Regions from separate parts of the Cellulosimicrobium sp. SJTW-1 genome, predicted to be linked through region 1. Evidence: predicted binding sites of a transcription regulator. Region 1 holds the regulator's gene; each other region holds the start of a gene.
What was found. The regulator HrcA, encoded in region 1, represses chaperone genes, less so after heat shock. The targets are predictions, from matches to a motif close to TTNGCACTCGNNNNNNNCGAGTGCNAA.

Region 1 (4,133 bases):
CGTGCAGGACGATCGCCCGACCGCCCGCCGCGACGACGTCGACGACCCGCGCCGCGAGGCCGCGCGAGTCGAGCGCGACCTCGACGCGGGGCAGGCGCGCGCGCCGGGCCTGCTTGGTCGCCGTGCGGACGGTCGCGAGCCACCGCGCGCGGGACTTCGCCGCGCGCTCGCCGCGCCACACGACGACGGACCGCTCCGCCTGCCACGGCACGACCACGTCGACGCCGATCTCCGTCGCCGCCTCGATCGCCATCTCGTCGCGGTCACCCTTGGCGAGCGCCTGGACGAGCGTCACGACGACGTCCGGCGCCGGCTCGCGGTCCACCTCCTGCACGAGGAGCGTCACGCGGCCCGACTCGGCGTGCTCGACGACGCACCGCAGCCGGAGCCCGTCACCGTCGACGACGTCGACGCGCTCGCCCGCGCCGCGCCGCTGCACGACGCCCGCGTGCCGGCCCTCCGCGCCGTCGAGCACGTACCGGTCGCCGGGCGCGACGCCGTCGGTCCCCGTCTCGGCGAGGAACACCGGAGCACTCATGCCCGCGCCCCGCTCAGCGGCCGGAGAGCTTGTCGCGCAGGCGCGAGAACACGCCCGGGTGCGCGGCGGCGAGCCGGGGCTCGGGCCGCTCCTCGCCGCGCAGCGCGGCGAGCGAGCGCAGGAGCTGCTCCTGCTCGGGGTCGAGGGCCGTCGGCACCTGGACCTCGATGTGCACGTTGAGGTCGCCGCGCCCGCTGCCGTGCAGGTGCCCGACACCGAGGTTCTTCAGCGTGACGATCTGGTTCGGCTGCGTGCCGGGGCGCAGGTCGATCTCCTGGAGCCCGTCGAGCGTCTCCAGCTCGAGCACGGTGCCGAGGGCGGCCGCCGTCATGGGCACCTGGAGGGTGCAGTGCAGGTCGTCGCCGCGGCGCACGAACGTGTCGTGGTTGCGCTCGCGGATCTCGACGTACAGGTCGCCCGCGGGGCCGCCGGCCGGGCCGACCTCGCCCTGCGCGGTGAGCTTGATGCGCGTGCCCGTGTCGACGCCCGCCGGGACGTTGACCGTGATGCTGCGGCGGCTGCGCACGCGGCCCTCGCCCGAGCACTCCGCGCACGGCTCGGGGATGACCGTGCCGAAGCCCTGGCACGCGGCGCACGGCGCGCTCGTCATGACCTGGCCGAGGAACGAGCGCGCGACGCGCTGGACCGTGCCGCGGCCGTGGCACACCTCGCACGTGCGGGGCGAGGTGCCCGGACGGCAGCAGGTGCCGCCGCACGTGCCGCACACGACCGCCGTGTCGACCTGGAGCTCGCGCTGCGCGCCGAACGTCGCCTCGGAGAGGTCGATGTCGAGCCGCACGAGCGCGTCCTGGCCGCGGCGGGCGCGCGGGATCGGGCCCTGCTGCGCCTGGGCGCCGCCGAAGAACGTCTCGAAGATGTCCTGGAAGCCGAACCCGCCGCCCATCGGGCCGCCGCCCCCGCCGCCGGGGGCGCTGGGGTCGACGCCGAGGTCGTACTGCTGGCGCTTCTCCGGGTTGGACAGCACCTCGTAGGCGCGCGCGACGTCCTTGAAGCGGTCGCCCGCCTCCTCGCCCGCGACGTCCGGGTGCAGCTCGCGCGCGAGCTTGCGGTACGCCTTCTTGATCTGGTCCTGGCTGGCGTCACGGGCCACGCCGAGGATCTCGTAGTAGTCGCTCACACGTCACTCTCTGCTGGTGCGGGTCGTGAGGCCGGCGCGGGGCCGGTCGGGAGGGGTCGGGGGTGGTCGTCGAGCGGGCCCGCCGCGGGCGGGGAGACCGCGGGGCTCACGTGCCGAGCACCCGTGACAGGTAGCGCGCGACCGCGCGCACCGCCGCGATGGTGCCGGGGTAGTCCATGCGGGTCGGCCCGATCGAGCCGACGAGCGCGACCGTGTCACCGTCGTTACCGTAACCGGTCGTCACGACGGAGGTCTCCGCGAGGCCCTCGAGCTGGGTCTCGCGACCGATCCGGACGCTCACGCCCGACTCGGCGGCCATCTCGGTGAGCAGCCCGAGCAGGACGACCTGCTCCTCGAGCGCCTCGAGGACGGGGCGCAGCGCATGCTCGAACCGCATGCCCGCGCGCGCGAGGTTCGCCGTGCCCGCGAGGACGAGGCGCTCCTCGCTCTCCTCCGCGAGCGTCTGGGCGACGAGGTCGCCCACCGCGCGGACGAGCGGGGCGTCGTCGGGGTGGAAGCTCTCGGTCACGGCGGCGAGACCGGGCGCGAGGTCCGTGAGGCGCTTGCCCGCGGCCGCGGCGTTGAGCCGCGCGCGCACCTCGACGAGCGTGCCCTCGTCCGGCAGGCTCGCGACCTCGAGCGTGCGCTGCTCGACGCGACCCGTGTCCGTGATGATGACGACCAGGAGCCGCGACTCGCCGACGGGCACCAGCTCGAGGTGGCGCAGGCCCGACCGGCTCAGCGACGGGTACTGCACGACGGCGACCTGGCCGGTGAGCTGGGCGAGCAGGCGCCCGGCGCGGGCGATGACGTCGTCGAGGTCCACGCCCTCGGACAGGAAGGTCTCGATGGCGCGCTTCTCCGGCGCGGACAGCGGCTTGACGCCCGAGAGGCGGTCCACGAAGAGCCGGTAGCCCTTGTCCGTCGGGATCCGGCCCGCGGACGTGTGCGGCTGGGCGATGTACCCGGCGTCCTCGAGGGCCGCCATGTCGTTGCGGATCGTGGCGGGCGAGACGCCGAGGCTGTGGCGCTCGGTGAGCACGCGCGAACCCACGGGCTCGCGCGTGAGGACGTAGTCCTCGACGATGGCCCGCAGCACCTCGAGCCGGCGCTCCTCGCTCACGTCCACCTCCCGCGTGCCGCACCGTCGCCGCCCGGGCGGGCGTGCGGGAGTCGGCACTCTCGACCTCCGAGTGCCAATCCTACGCGTCCGCGCGGCCCGTCCGGCGGTCCTCCGCTCGTCGCGAACGCAGGTCGAGGAGGCCGACGACGAGCGCGACCGCGACGAGGCCGATCGTCACCAGGAGCGCGCGCCCGGTCGCGTCCGCCGCCGAGTCGCCGCTCGCGAGCCCGCCGTAGTAGACGGACAGGACCACGGAGATCCCGACGGCCGACCCGATGCGCTGGCCGAGCTGCAGCATGCTGCCCGCCACCCCGGCCCGGTTCACCGGCACCTCGGACAGCGTGAGCGTCTGGTTCGGCGCGATGACCGTCCCGCTGCCCGCGCCCGCGACGAGCAGCGCGACCGCGAGCGCCGGGCCGACGGCGCCCGGGTCGTCCCCGAGCGTGCGCACGACGACCTCCGCCGCGACCACCCCCACGAGCACGAGCACGACACCGCCGACGACGAGCTCGCGGCCCCAGCGCGCGACCCAGCGGCCCGAGAACCACGCCGACACGCCCGACGCGACCGCGAACGGCGTGCCGACGAGCCCCGCCTGGAGCGGCGTGTACCCGAGCTCGTCCTGGAGGTAGAGCGTGACGACGAGGAAGATGCCCGTGAACCCGGCGAAGTACGCGAGGCCGAGCAGCGCGCCGTTGCGGAAGGACCCGAGCCCCACGACCTGCGGGTCGAGCACGGCCTCGCCCGTGCGCCGCTGGTAGCGCCGCTCCCACCCGACGGCGCCCACCACGGCGGCCGCGGCCGGCACGAGCCACCACCAGCGCGACGCGTCGTCGCCGCGGCCGGTCGTCGTGACGAACGGCATCATCACGCCGAGGGTCGCGGCGCCGAGCAGGCCCAGCCCGACGAGGTCGAGCCGGCGCGGCCCGCGCGCCGCGCCCGAGCCGGTGCGCGGCGGCCCGGGCACGAGGCGCCAGGCGAAGGGCAGGAGCACGGCGACGACGGGGATGTTCACGAGGAACACCCACCGCCACCCCGTCTCCGGGCCCGCCGCGGCGATGATGAGCCCGCCCAGCAGGGGCCCGAGCGCCGTCGAGACGCCGATGGTCGCGCCGAACATGCCGAACGCGCGCCCGCGCTCGTACCCGCGGAACTGCTGCTGGATGAGACCGACGACCTGCGGGTTGAGGACGCCCGCGCTCACGCCCTGGAGCAGGCGCGCGACGCCGAGCCACGTGTCGGTCGGCGCGAGCCCGGACGCGAGGCTCATGAGCGCGAAGCCCAGGAGGCCCGCGATGAAGAGCGGTCGTCGTGCGCCCGCGTCGCCCAGCCGC
Region 2 (4,133 bases), 1.4 Mb from region 1:
GGGATGCGTAGCAGCCGGTCGCACGCGCGCTGGTCGTAGGCGATCGCCGCGTCGACGACGTCGGAGACGCGCGTGGGCCGCGGTCCCTCACGGACGCCGACCGGACGGGGACCGGCGGCCCGTGCGGGCTCGCCCCCCGGGACGGCGCGCAGGAACGGGCGCGACGGCGGCGGCTCGGGCGCGTCGTCGTCGGCCTCGGGCTCGTCGGCGTCGAGGTCGCCCGCGCCGTCGGCGCCGCGGTCGTCGAAGGAGATCGCCCCACGGTTCGCGGCGAGCTCCTCCTCGTCGGCGGCGAGCGCGGCGCGGGCCGCGTCGGCGGGGGCGACGCCGTCGAGCGTGAGGCGGCGCATCACGACGAGGCGAGCGACGTCGTCGTCCGTGTAGCGCCGGTGGGAGCCGGCCCGGTGCTGCGAGGGGCCGAGGCCGTAGCGACGGTCCCAGGTGCGCAGGGTCGCGGGCGCGACGCCGAGCCGGCGCGCGACGGCGGCGACGGCGAGGCCGGGAGACGAGGTCATGCTCGGTCGGGCTCCCTCGGGGTCGGGGGCGGACCGGACTGAGGTCATGGATCGATTCTGCCGAGCGGGCACCCGTCTCGCCACCTCGTAGAGGTCACAGTCGTGCACCCTTCGCGCCACACCCGCGCCGTATTTGTTCGCTGCACGCGCAAACGCGCCGGTCGCTGCGGATCGCGTCAGCGCGCCCGGAGCGGTCGACGCGGTTGACCCCCCTCACACCGCTCCACGAGCGGTTCAACCTGCCCGTTCACTTTTTCCTCACAGGGGACTTGAACAAGTCTTGCAACGCTTGTAGGTTGTTCGGCATGGCAGAGATCTCGAGGCTCCCCGGGCCCGTCATGGAGCTGTGGGAATGGCAGTACCAGGGTTCGTGCCGCGACGCGGACGACACGTTGTTCTTCCACCCCGAGGGTGAGCGCGGCTCGACGCGACGACGGCGAGCGGAGGCCGCGAAGGCGATCTGCCACTCGTGCCCCGTGATGATGCAGTGCCGCGAGCAGTCGCTCCGCGTGCGCGAGCCGTACGGGGTGTGGGGCGGCCTGAGCGAGGACGAGCGCGCCGCCATCCTCGCGGGCGGCGCCCGCCGCACCGGCTGACGCTCCCTCTCCCCGGGCACCACCGCGGTGCCTCCGCGCCACCAGCAGACCTGCACGGCCCCGGTCCGACGTCGTACCGGGCGCACGTGCGCACGACCCGTGGGACCACCGGTGGGGCGACCGGCCACGGAACGCAGCAGGACCCCGCGACCGACGGTCGCGGGGCCCTGCTGCTGAACCGGGTCGGCGTCAGCCGACCACCACGGCGAGGATGTCGCGCGCGGACAGGACGAGGTAGTCCTCGCCGCCGTACTTGACCTCGGTGCCGCCGTACTTGCTGTAGATGACCTTGTCGCCGACGGTCACGTCGAGCGGGACGCGGTTGCCGTTGTCGTCGACACGGCCCGGACCGACGGCCAGGACCTCGCCCTCCTGGGGCTTCTCCTTGGCGGTGTCCGGGATGACCAGGCCGGATGCGGTCGTGGTCTCGGCCTCGAGGGCCTTCACGACGATCCGGTCCTCGAGCGGCTTGATGGGGACCGACACGTCGGACCTCCCCTTTCGCGGTGAGAACTGCAACGGATGGGTCGAGCGCACCGGCTGGCCGTCGTCGCGGGTGCCGGACAGCCTGGTCGCACGTGGTGCCGCCTCCGCGAGCGGTGGCGGCACGTCTCAAATCTAGGTCCCGGTTAGCACTCGGTCAAGGCGAGTGCCAACGTCCGTCCTGCGGACGACCGGGCCCCGGCTGCGCGTGGTCCCCGGCCCCCGTGGAAGGATCGACGCCATGGACGCCGCCACGCTCACCAAGCTGCTCAGCCCCGAGGGCTGGGCCCTGCTCGGCGCGCTCCCGCCGTACGACGAGCAGCAGTCGCTCGTGCTCGCGGCAGGGCTGCGCGCGAAGGGCGTCGACCCGGACCTGGCCGCCGCGGCCCTCACCCAGTCCCGGCTGCGCGCCGCGGCGCACGGCAAGCTCGGCGCGTTCGCCGACGGCATGCTCTTCACGCAGGCGGGGCTGGAGCAGGCGAGCCGGCTCGTCGTCGCGGGCCTGCACGCCCGGCGGTACCAGGAGGCGGGGATCCGGCGCGTCGCGGACCTCACGAGCGGGATCGGCGTCGACGCGCTCGCGTTCGCCGCCGCGGAGCTCGAGGTGCTCGCGACCGACGTCGACGAGCTCACCGCGGCGATCGCGACCGTCAACCTGCGCCACTTCCCCGAGGCCGAGGTGCGCCACGGCGACGGGCTCGCGCTCGACCTGGAGGGCGAGCGGATCGAGGGCGTGTACGCCGACCCCGCGCGCCGCACCCGCGCCGGCACGCGCGTGTTCGACCCGAAGGCCTACGCCCCGCCGCTCGACGCGGTGTGGGCGCTGCGCGAGCGTGTGCCCGCGGTCGGGATCAAGGTCGGCCCGGGCATCCCGCACGCCGGCCTGCCCGAGGACGCCGAGACCGAGTGGGTGTCGGTCGACGGGGACGTCGTGGAGGCCGGGCTCTGGTTCGGCCCGCTCGCGCCCGAGGGACCGGGCCGGTCGGCGCTCGTCCTGTCGTCGTGGACCGGGCCCGACGGGACCGCGCGCACCACGACCCGCCGGATCGCCCACCGCCCCGGCGACGAGGACGTGGTGCCCGAGGTGGGCGCCGTCGGGCAGTACCTCTACGAGCCCGACGGCGCCGTGATCCGGGCGGGGCTCGTCGCCCACGCGGCGCGCGGGCTGGGCGGCCGCCTGCTCGACCGGACCATCGCGTACGTGACCACCGACTCCCCCGCGCCGCTCGACGCGACGGGGCTCGCGGACGGGCTCGCGCGCGGCTACCGCGTGCTCGACACCATGCCGTTCGGCCTCAAGCGACTGCGCTCGTACCTCCGCGAGCGCGGCGTGGGTCGTCTGACGATCAAGAAGCGGGGCACCGCCGTCACGCCGGAGCAGCTCCGCCGGCAGCTCGCCCTCACGGGCGACGCGACGGCGACGATCGTCCTCACGCGCGTCGGCGGCTCCCAGCAGGTGCTCGTCGTCGAGCCGCTCTCCGCTCCCCCGGCCGGCGCCGGGCAGGACGGGCCCCGGTGAGCGCCCTCCCGCGCCGCACGGCGATCCCCTTCGCGCGCTCGGAGCGCTCGACCGTCGGGCTCGAGTGGGAGCTCGCGCTCGTCGACGCCGACTCCGGCGACCTGCGGCAGGTCGCGCAGACCGTGCTCGACGCCGTGCGCCCGGCCGACGGCGGCCCGCACCCGTCGATCAAGCAGGAGCTCCTGCTCAACACGGTCGAGGTCGTGAGCGGCGTGTGCCGCACGGTGGGCGAGGCCGGCCGCGACCTGCAGCGCTCGGTCGAGGAGCTGCGCGCCGTGACGGACCCGCTCCGCGTCGAGCTCATGAGCGCGGGCACGCACCCGTTCGCGCGCTGGGCGCAGCAGAAGGTCACCGACAAGCAGCGCTACACCACGCTCATCGACCGCACCCAGTGGTGGGGGCGGCAGATGCTCATCTACGGCGTGCACGTGCACGTCGGCATCGAGGACCGCGCCAAGGTGCTGCCGATCCAGCGCGCGATGCTCACGACGTTCGCCCACCTCCAGTCGCTCTCGGCGAGCTCGCCGTTCTGGGGCGGCAAGGACACCGGCTACGCGTCGAACCGCGCGCTGATGTTCCAGCAGCTGCCGACGGCGGGCCTGCCGTTCCAGTTCGGGACGTGGGAGGAGCTCGAGGGCTACGTCGCCGACATGCTGCACACCGGCGTCATCGACGCGTTCGACGAGGTGCGGTGGGACCTGCGGCCCGCGCCGCAGTTCGGCACGCTCGAGACGCGCATCTGCGACGGCGTCACGAACATCTCCGAGCTCCTGGCGCTGGCCGCGCTCACGCACTGCCTCGTCGAGCACTTCTCGACGATGCTCGACGAGGGGCGCGAGCTGCCGAGCATCCCGCCGTGGTACGCGCAGGAGAACAAGTGGCGCTCGGCGCGCTACGGCATGGACGCGATCATCATCCTCGACCGCGAGGGCAACGAGGAGCTCGTGACCGACGCCGTCGGGCGGCTGCTCGTCGAGCTCGAGCCCGTCGCGGCGCGCCTCGGGTGCCTCGACGAGCTCG
Region 3 (4,133 bases), 730 kb from region 1:
AGCACGGTGGTGCCCGGCACGAGCGCCGACGAGCGGGCCGAGGGCTGGGGCGACGAGTCAGCCCCCCGCCGCGGCGTGCCGGGCGAGAACGACGACCGCCTGCTGGGCGACGTGCCGCCCCACTACGGGCGCCACTGACGGCTCGCCGGGCGACCGGCTGAGCGGCGTCAGAGGTGCCGCGGGGGCGTCGGCCCGCCGGGCGTCGTCCCGCCGGGCGCCGCGCCGGGGCCGCTGCCGGCCTGGGCGGCGAGAAGGTCGCGGATCTCCTGGAGCACGCGCACGTCCTCGGCAGGTGCCTCGGGCTCGGGCTCCTCGTCCTTCTTGCGGCGCTCCGCGAGCTTGTTCATCGGCAGGACGATGACGAAGTAGAGGGCGACGGCGATGATGAGGAACTGGAGGATCGCGTTGAGGACCCCGCCGACGGAGATGACGGAGGGCGGGATGTCCTTCGCCTCGTTCCCCGCGCGCAGCGTGATGTCCCACAGGCCGGTGAGGTCGGGCTTGCCGAAGATCGCCCCGATGAGGGGGTTGATGAAGTCCTCGACGATCGCCGTGACGACCCCGGAGAACGCGGCCCCGATGACGACGCCGACCGCCAGGTCGATCGCGTTGCCGCGGAGCACGAACTCCTTGAACCCTTGGAACACGCCCTTCATGTGCTGCTTCCCTCTCCTGTCGACGGGCACGCGTGGCGGCGGCGCCACGACACGTGCACGCGTGATCCTGCCAACGGGCGCGGCGACCGGCAACGGCTTCGCCCGGCGGGTCGGCGGTCTCACGGAGTCGTCACGGGACCAGGACGGCCGTGACCGGGGCGTGCCCGGACCGCGCCGCCAGCCGGACGGCCTCCTCGGGGCGCACCGCGACGAGGGTCACGACGTCGGAGCCTGACCCACCGGTGCCGAGCAGGCCGCCGCCGTCGTCGGGCTCGGGTGCCGGCACGACGACCGCGGCGCGGGCCAGGTACGGGTCGTCCGGGGGAGCGGACCCCGTCTCCGCGGGTTCCGTGGGTGCCGGGGCGAGCGCGGGGTCGCCCGCGGCCAGCAGGTCGACGCGGTCGCCCGGCTCGAGGAGCGCGGCGACGCCCGGGTCGAGCCGGACGGGGGCGACCACGGTCCCGTCGGGCGCCCCGGCGGCGAGCTCTCCTCCGCCGACGAGGCCGTCCTGGAGGAGCGTGCCCTCCGGCAGGGCGACGGTCGCGCGGCGTCCGACGACGTCGTCGGCCCGGGCCGGTGCCCCGGCGGGCAGGAGGGAGGCCGGGACGTGGTCCACCCGCACGTCGGGTGCCGCGAGCGTGGTGCCGGGCGGCACGGCGCGGGCCGTCACGACGGCGGGAGCCGTCGGCGGGGGTGGGGGCCGCAGCGCACCGACGACGACCGACGCGGCGAGCCCGCAGCACAGCGCGGCGACCACGAACCGGGACCGCCACCACAGGCCGTGCAGCAGCCGCCGTCGGGCGGCGGCGCGGCCGGGGTGGGCTGACGGGTCGGGCGGGCGGGAGGAGCGAGGCATGGCGCGACCGTAGCCGCGCGCGGCGAGCCGGTGGCCGCGGTGCGCGGCGGTCTGTGGACGACGCGGCACGCGGGCCGCGCACCGTGAGCCGACCGACCCGCTGTGGTCGGCCGCGCACCGGTGCGGTGCCACGACGGAGCCCGGGCGCGTCAGGGGAGAGCGACCCGACGGCGCCGCGTCAGGTCAGGACGACGCGGCAGAGCTGCTCGACGCGCCGCCCGAGCCCGTGCCGCCCGACGACGAGGACGACCCCGCCGACGACGACGAGGACGAGGACGTGCTGGACGTCGAGGCGGCGGGCGCCGTCGACGTCTTCCCGCCGGACCGCGAGTCCGTGCGGTAGAAGCCGGAACCCTTGAACGTCACGCCCACGGAGGAGAACACCTTGCGCAGGCGGCCCGAGCACTCGGGGCACACCGTGAGGGCGTCGTCGCTGAACGACTGGTGGATGTCGAAGGCGTGACCGCAGGCGGTGCAGGTGTAGGCGTAGGTGGGCACGGGTTCTCCTCGTTCACGAGACGGCCGTCGAGGCGGCCACCGGCGGGTCGGGATCGGGACGGTCTCGGCCTGGTCGACGGTGTCAACACCGCCTGGCACTCGAAACTTCCGAGTGCTAATCATACGCGGACCGGCGCCCGGGCAGGGCCGGGGTAGTCTCGCATCCGTGTCTGCGCACGAACCCGCCGAGGCCCCCGCCGGTGACCCCGCCACCGGTGCCGACCCCGCGACCCCGGGCGAGGCCGCGGCCCCGCCGCGGCGTCGTCGCCGGTCCGCGCGCCGGCGCGTCCTGATCGGCGTGGCGGCGCTGCTCGTCGTCGCGCTCGTCGCGGGTGCCGCGTTCGTCGTGGTCACCGTCCGGCGCCCGCTCCCGCAGGCGTCCGGCGAGATCTCCGTGCCCGGCCTCGGCAGCGAGGTGACCGTGCTGCGCGACGCCCAGGGTGTGCCGCAGATCTACGCCGACACCCCCGAGGACCTCTTCCGCGCCCAGGGCTACGTCCAGGCGCAGGACCGCTTCTTCGAGATGGACTACCGCCGGCACGTCACGTCGGGGCGGCTCGCCGAGCTCGTCGGCGACAACCCGGACGCCATCGCCGCCGACACCGTGACGCGCACGTTCGGCTGGCGCCAGGTCGCGGAGGAGGAGTGGGACGTCGTCTCCCCCGAGACGAAGGCGTACCTCCAGGCGTACGCGGAGGGCGTGAACGCCTACCTGGAGGACCGCAGCCCGTCGGAGATCGCGCTCGAGTACACGGTGCTCGGGCTGCAGGTCGACGTCGCCGAGCCCGAGCCCTGGGACCCGGTCGACTCGCTCGCGTGGCTCAAGGCGATGGCCTGGGACCTGCGCGGCAACTACGACGACGAGCTCGACCGCGCGCTGGCCTACGGCACGCTCCAGGACACGGCGCGCGTCGCGGAGCTGTTCCCCGCCTACCCGTCCGAGCTCAACGCGCCGATCCTCGACCCCGGCGAGCTCGAGAACCCGCAGGAGGTCGCCCTCGACCTGGGCCCGCAGGCCCGCGCCGAGTACGGCTCCGACCACCTCCAGGCCGCGCTCGAGGCCGCGGACCGCGCGCTCGGCGCCGTCCCCGTGCTCATCGGGCGCGGCGAGGGCACCGGCTCGAACTCGTGGGTCGTCTCCGGCGAGCACACGGCGTCGGGCAAGCCGATCCTCGCGAACGACCCGCACCTCGCCCTCGGGGCGCCCGGCATCTGGGCGCAGGTGGGGCTGCACTGCAACGAGGTCTCCCCGGCGTGCGGGTTCGACGTCGCGGGCTTCTCGTTCGCCGGCTTCCCCGGCGTCGTCATCGGCCACAACGCCCAGCTCGCCTGGGGCCTGACGAACATGGGCGCCGACGTCACCGACTTCTTCGTCGAGCGCGTGCGCGACGACACGTACCTGCGCGGCGACGAGTGGGTCCCGCTGGAGACCCGCACCGAGACGCTGCGCGTCGCCGGGGGCGACGACATCGAGATCGAGGTCCGCTCGACGCTCCACGGGCCGATCGTCTCCGAGGCGATCCCGGCGACGGACGCGGCCGTCGACACGCCCGCGCTGGACACGCGGCTGGGGGAGTACGCCGTCGCGCTCCAGTGGACCGCGCTCGAGCCGGGCCGCACCGCCGACGCCGTCTTCGCGTTCAACCTCGCGCAGGACGCCGAGGACATGCAGGCGGCCGCCGCGCTCTTCGAGGTGCCGGCCCAGAACATCGTCTTCGCGACCGCGGACGGCCACATCGGCTACCAGGCGCCCGGGAAGATCCCCGTGCGACAGGCGGTCCCCGACGCCGAGGTGCCCTCCGACGGCACGTGGCCGCGCGACGGCTCCGACGAGCGCTACGACTGGCAGGGCTACGTCCCCAGCGAGCAGATGCCGCGCGTCGTGGACCCGGCCGAGGGCTTCATCGTGGCCGCCAACCAGGCCGTGCTGCCGGACGGCGTCGCGCCGTTCCTCACGACCGACTGGGACTACGGGTACCGCTCGCAGCGCATCCGCCAGCTCCTCGAGGCCGAGATCTCGGCCGGGCGCACCGTGGACGTCGACACGATGAACGAGGTCCAGGTCGACGACCGCAGCCCGTACGCCGAGGTGCTCGTGCAGCCCCTGCTCGAGCAGGAGATCG

Region 2: the regulator HrcA is predicted to act here: its motif matches at 1,741-1,767, upstream of groES (co-chaperone GroES).
Region 3: the regulator HrcA is predicted to act here: its motif matches at 2,103-2,129, upstream of RSE42_RS15015 (FmdB family zinc ribbon protein).

The regions. Positions count from the first base shown of each region.
Region 1 covers NZ_CP136680.1:2,616,731-2,620,863, forward strand. Annotated here, with positions in the region: gene RSE42_RS11950 (16S rRNA (uracil(1498)-N(3))-methyltransferase) at 1-538, opposite strand, end outside; gene dnaJ (molecular chaperone DnaJ) at 552-1,676, opposite strand; gene hrcA (heat-inducible transcriptional repressor HrcA) at 1,783-2,799, opposite strand; gene RSE42_RS11965 (MFS transporter) at 2,879-4,133, opposite strand, start outside.
Region 2 covers NZ_CP136680.1:1,186,288-1,190,420, reverse strand. Annotated here, with positions in the region: gene RSE42_RS05440 (MerR family transcriptional regulator) at 1-515, opposite strand, end outside; gene RSE42_RS05435 (WhiB family transcriptional regulator) at 821-1,111, shown strand; gene groES (co-chaperone GroES) at 1,301-1,597, opposite strand; gene RSE42_RS05425 (THUMP-like domain-containing protein) at 1,836-3,113, shown strand; gene RSE42_RS05420 (glutamate--cysteine ligase) at 3,110-4,133, shown strand, end outside.
Region 3 covers NZ_CP136680.1:3,343,873-3,348,005, reverse strand. Annotated here, with positions in the region: gene RSE42_RS15030 (hypothetical protein) at 1-138, shown strand, start outside; gene mscL (large conductance mechanosensitive channel protein MscL) at 168-656, opposite strand; gene RSE42_RS15020 (SAF domain-containing protein) at 787-1,512, opposite strand; gene RSE42_RS15015 (FmdB family zinc ribbon protein) at 1,696-2,010, opposite strand; gene RSE42_RS15010 (penicillin acylase family protein) at 2,300-4,133, shown strand, end outside.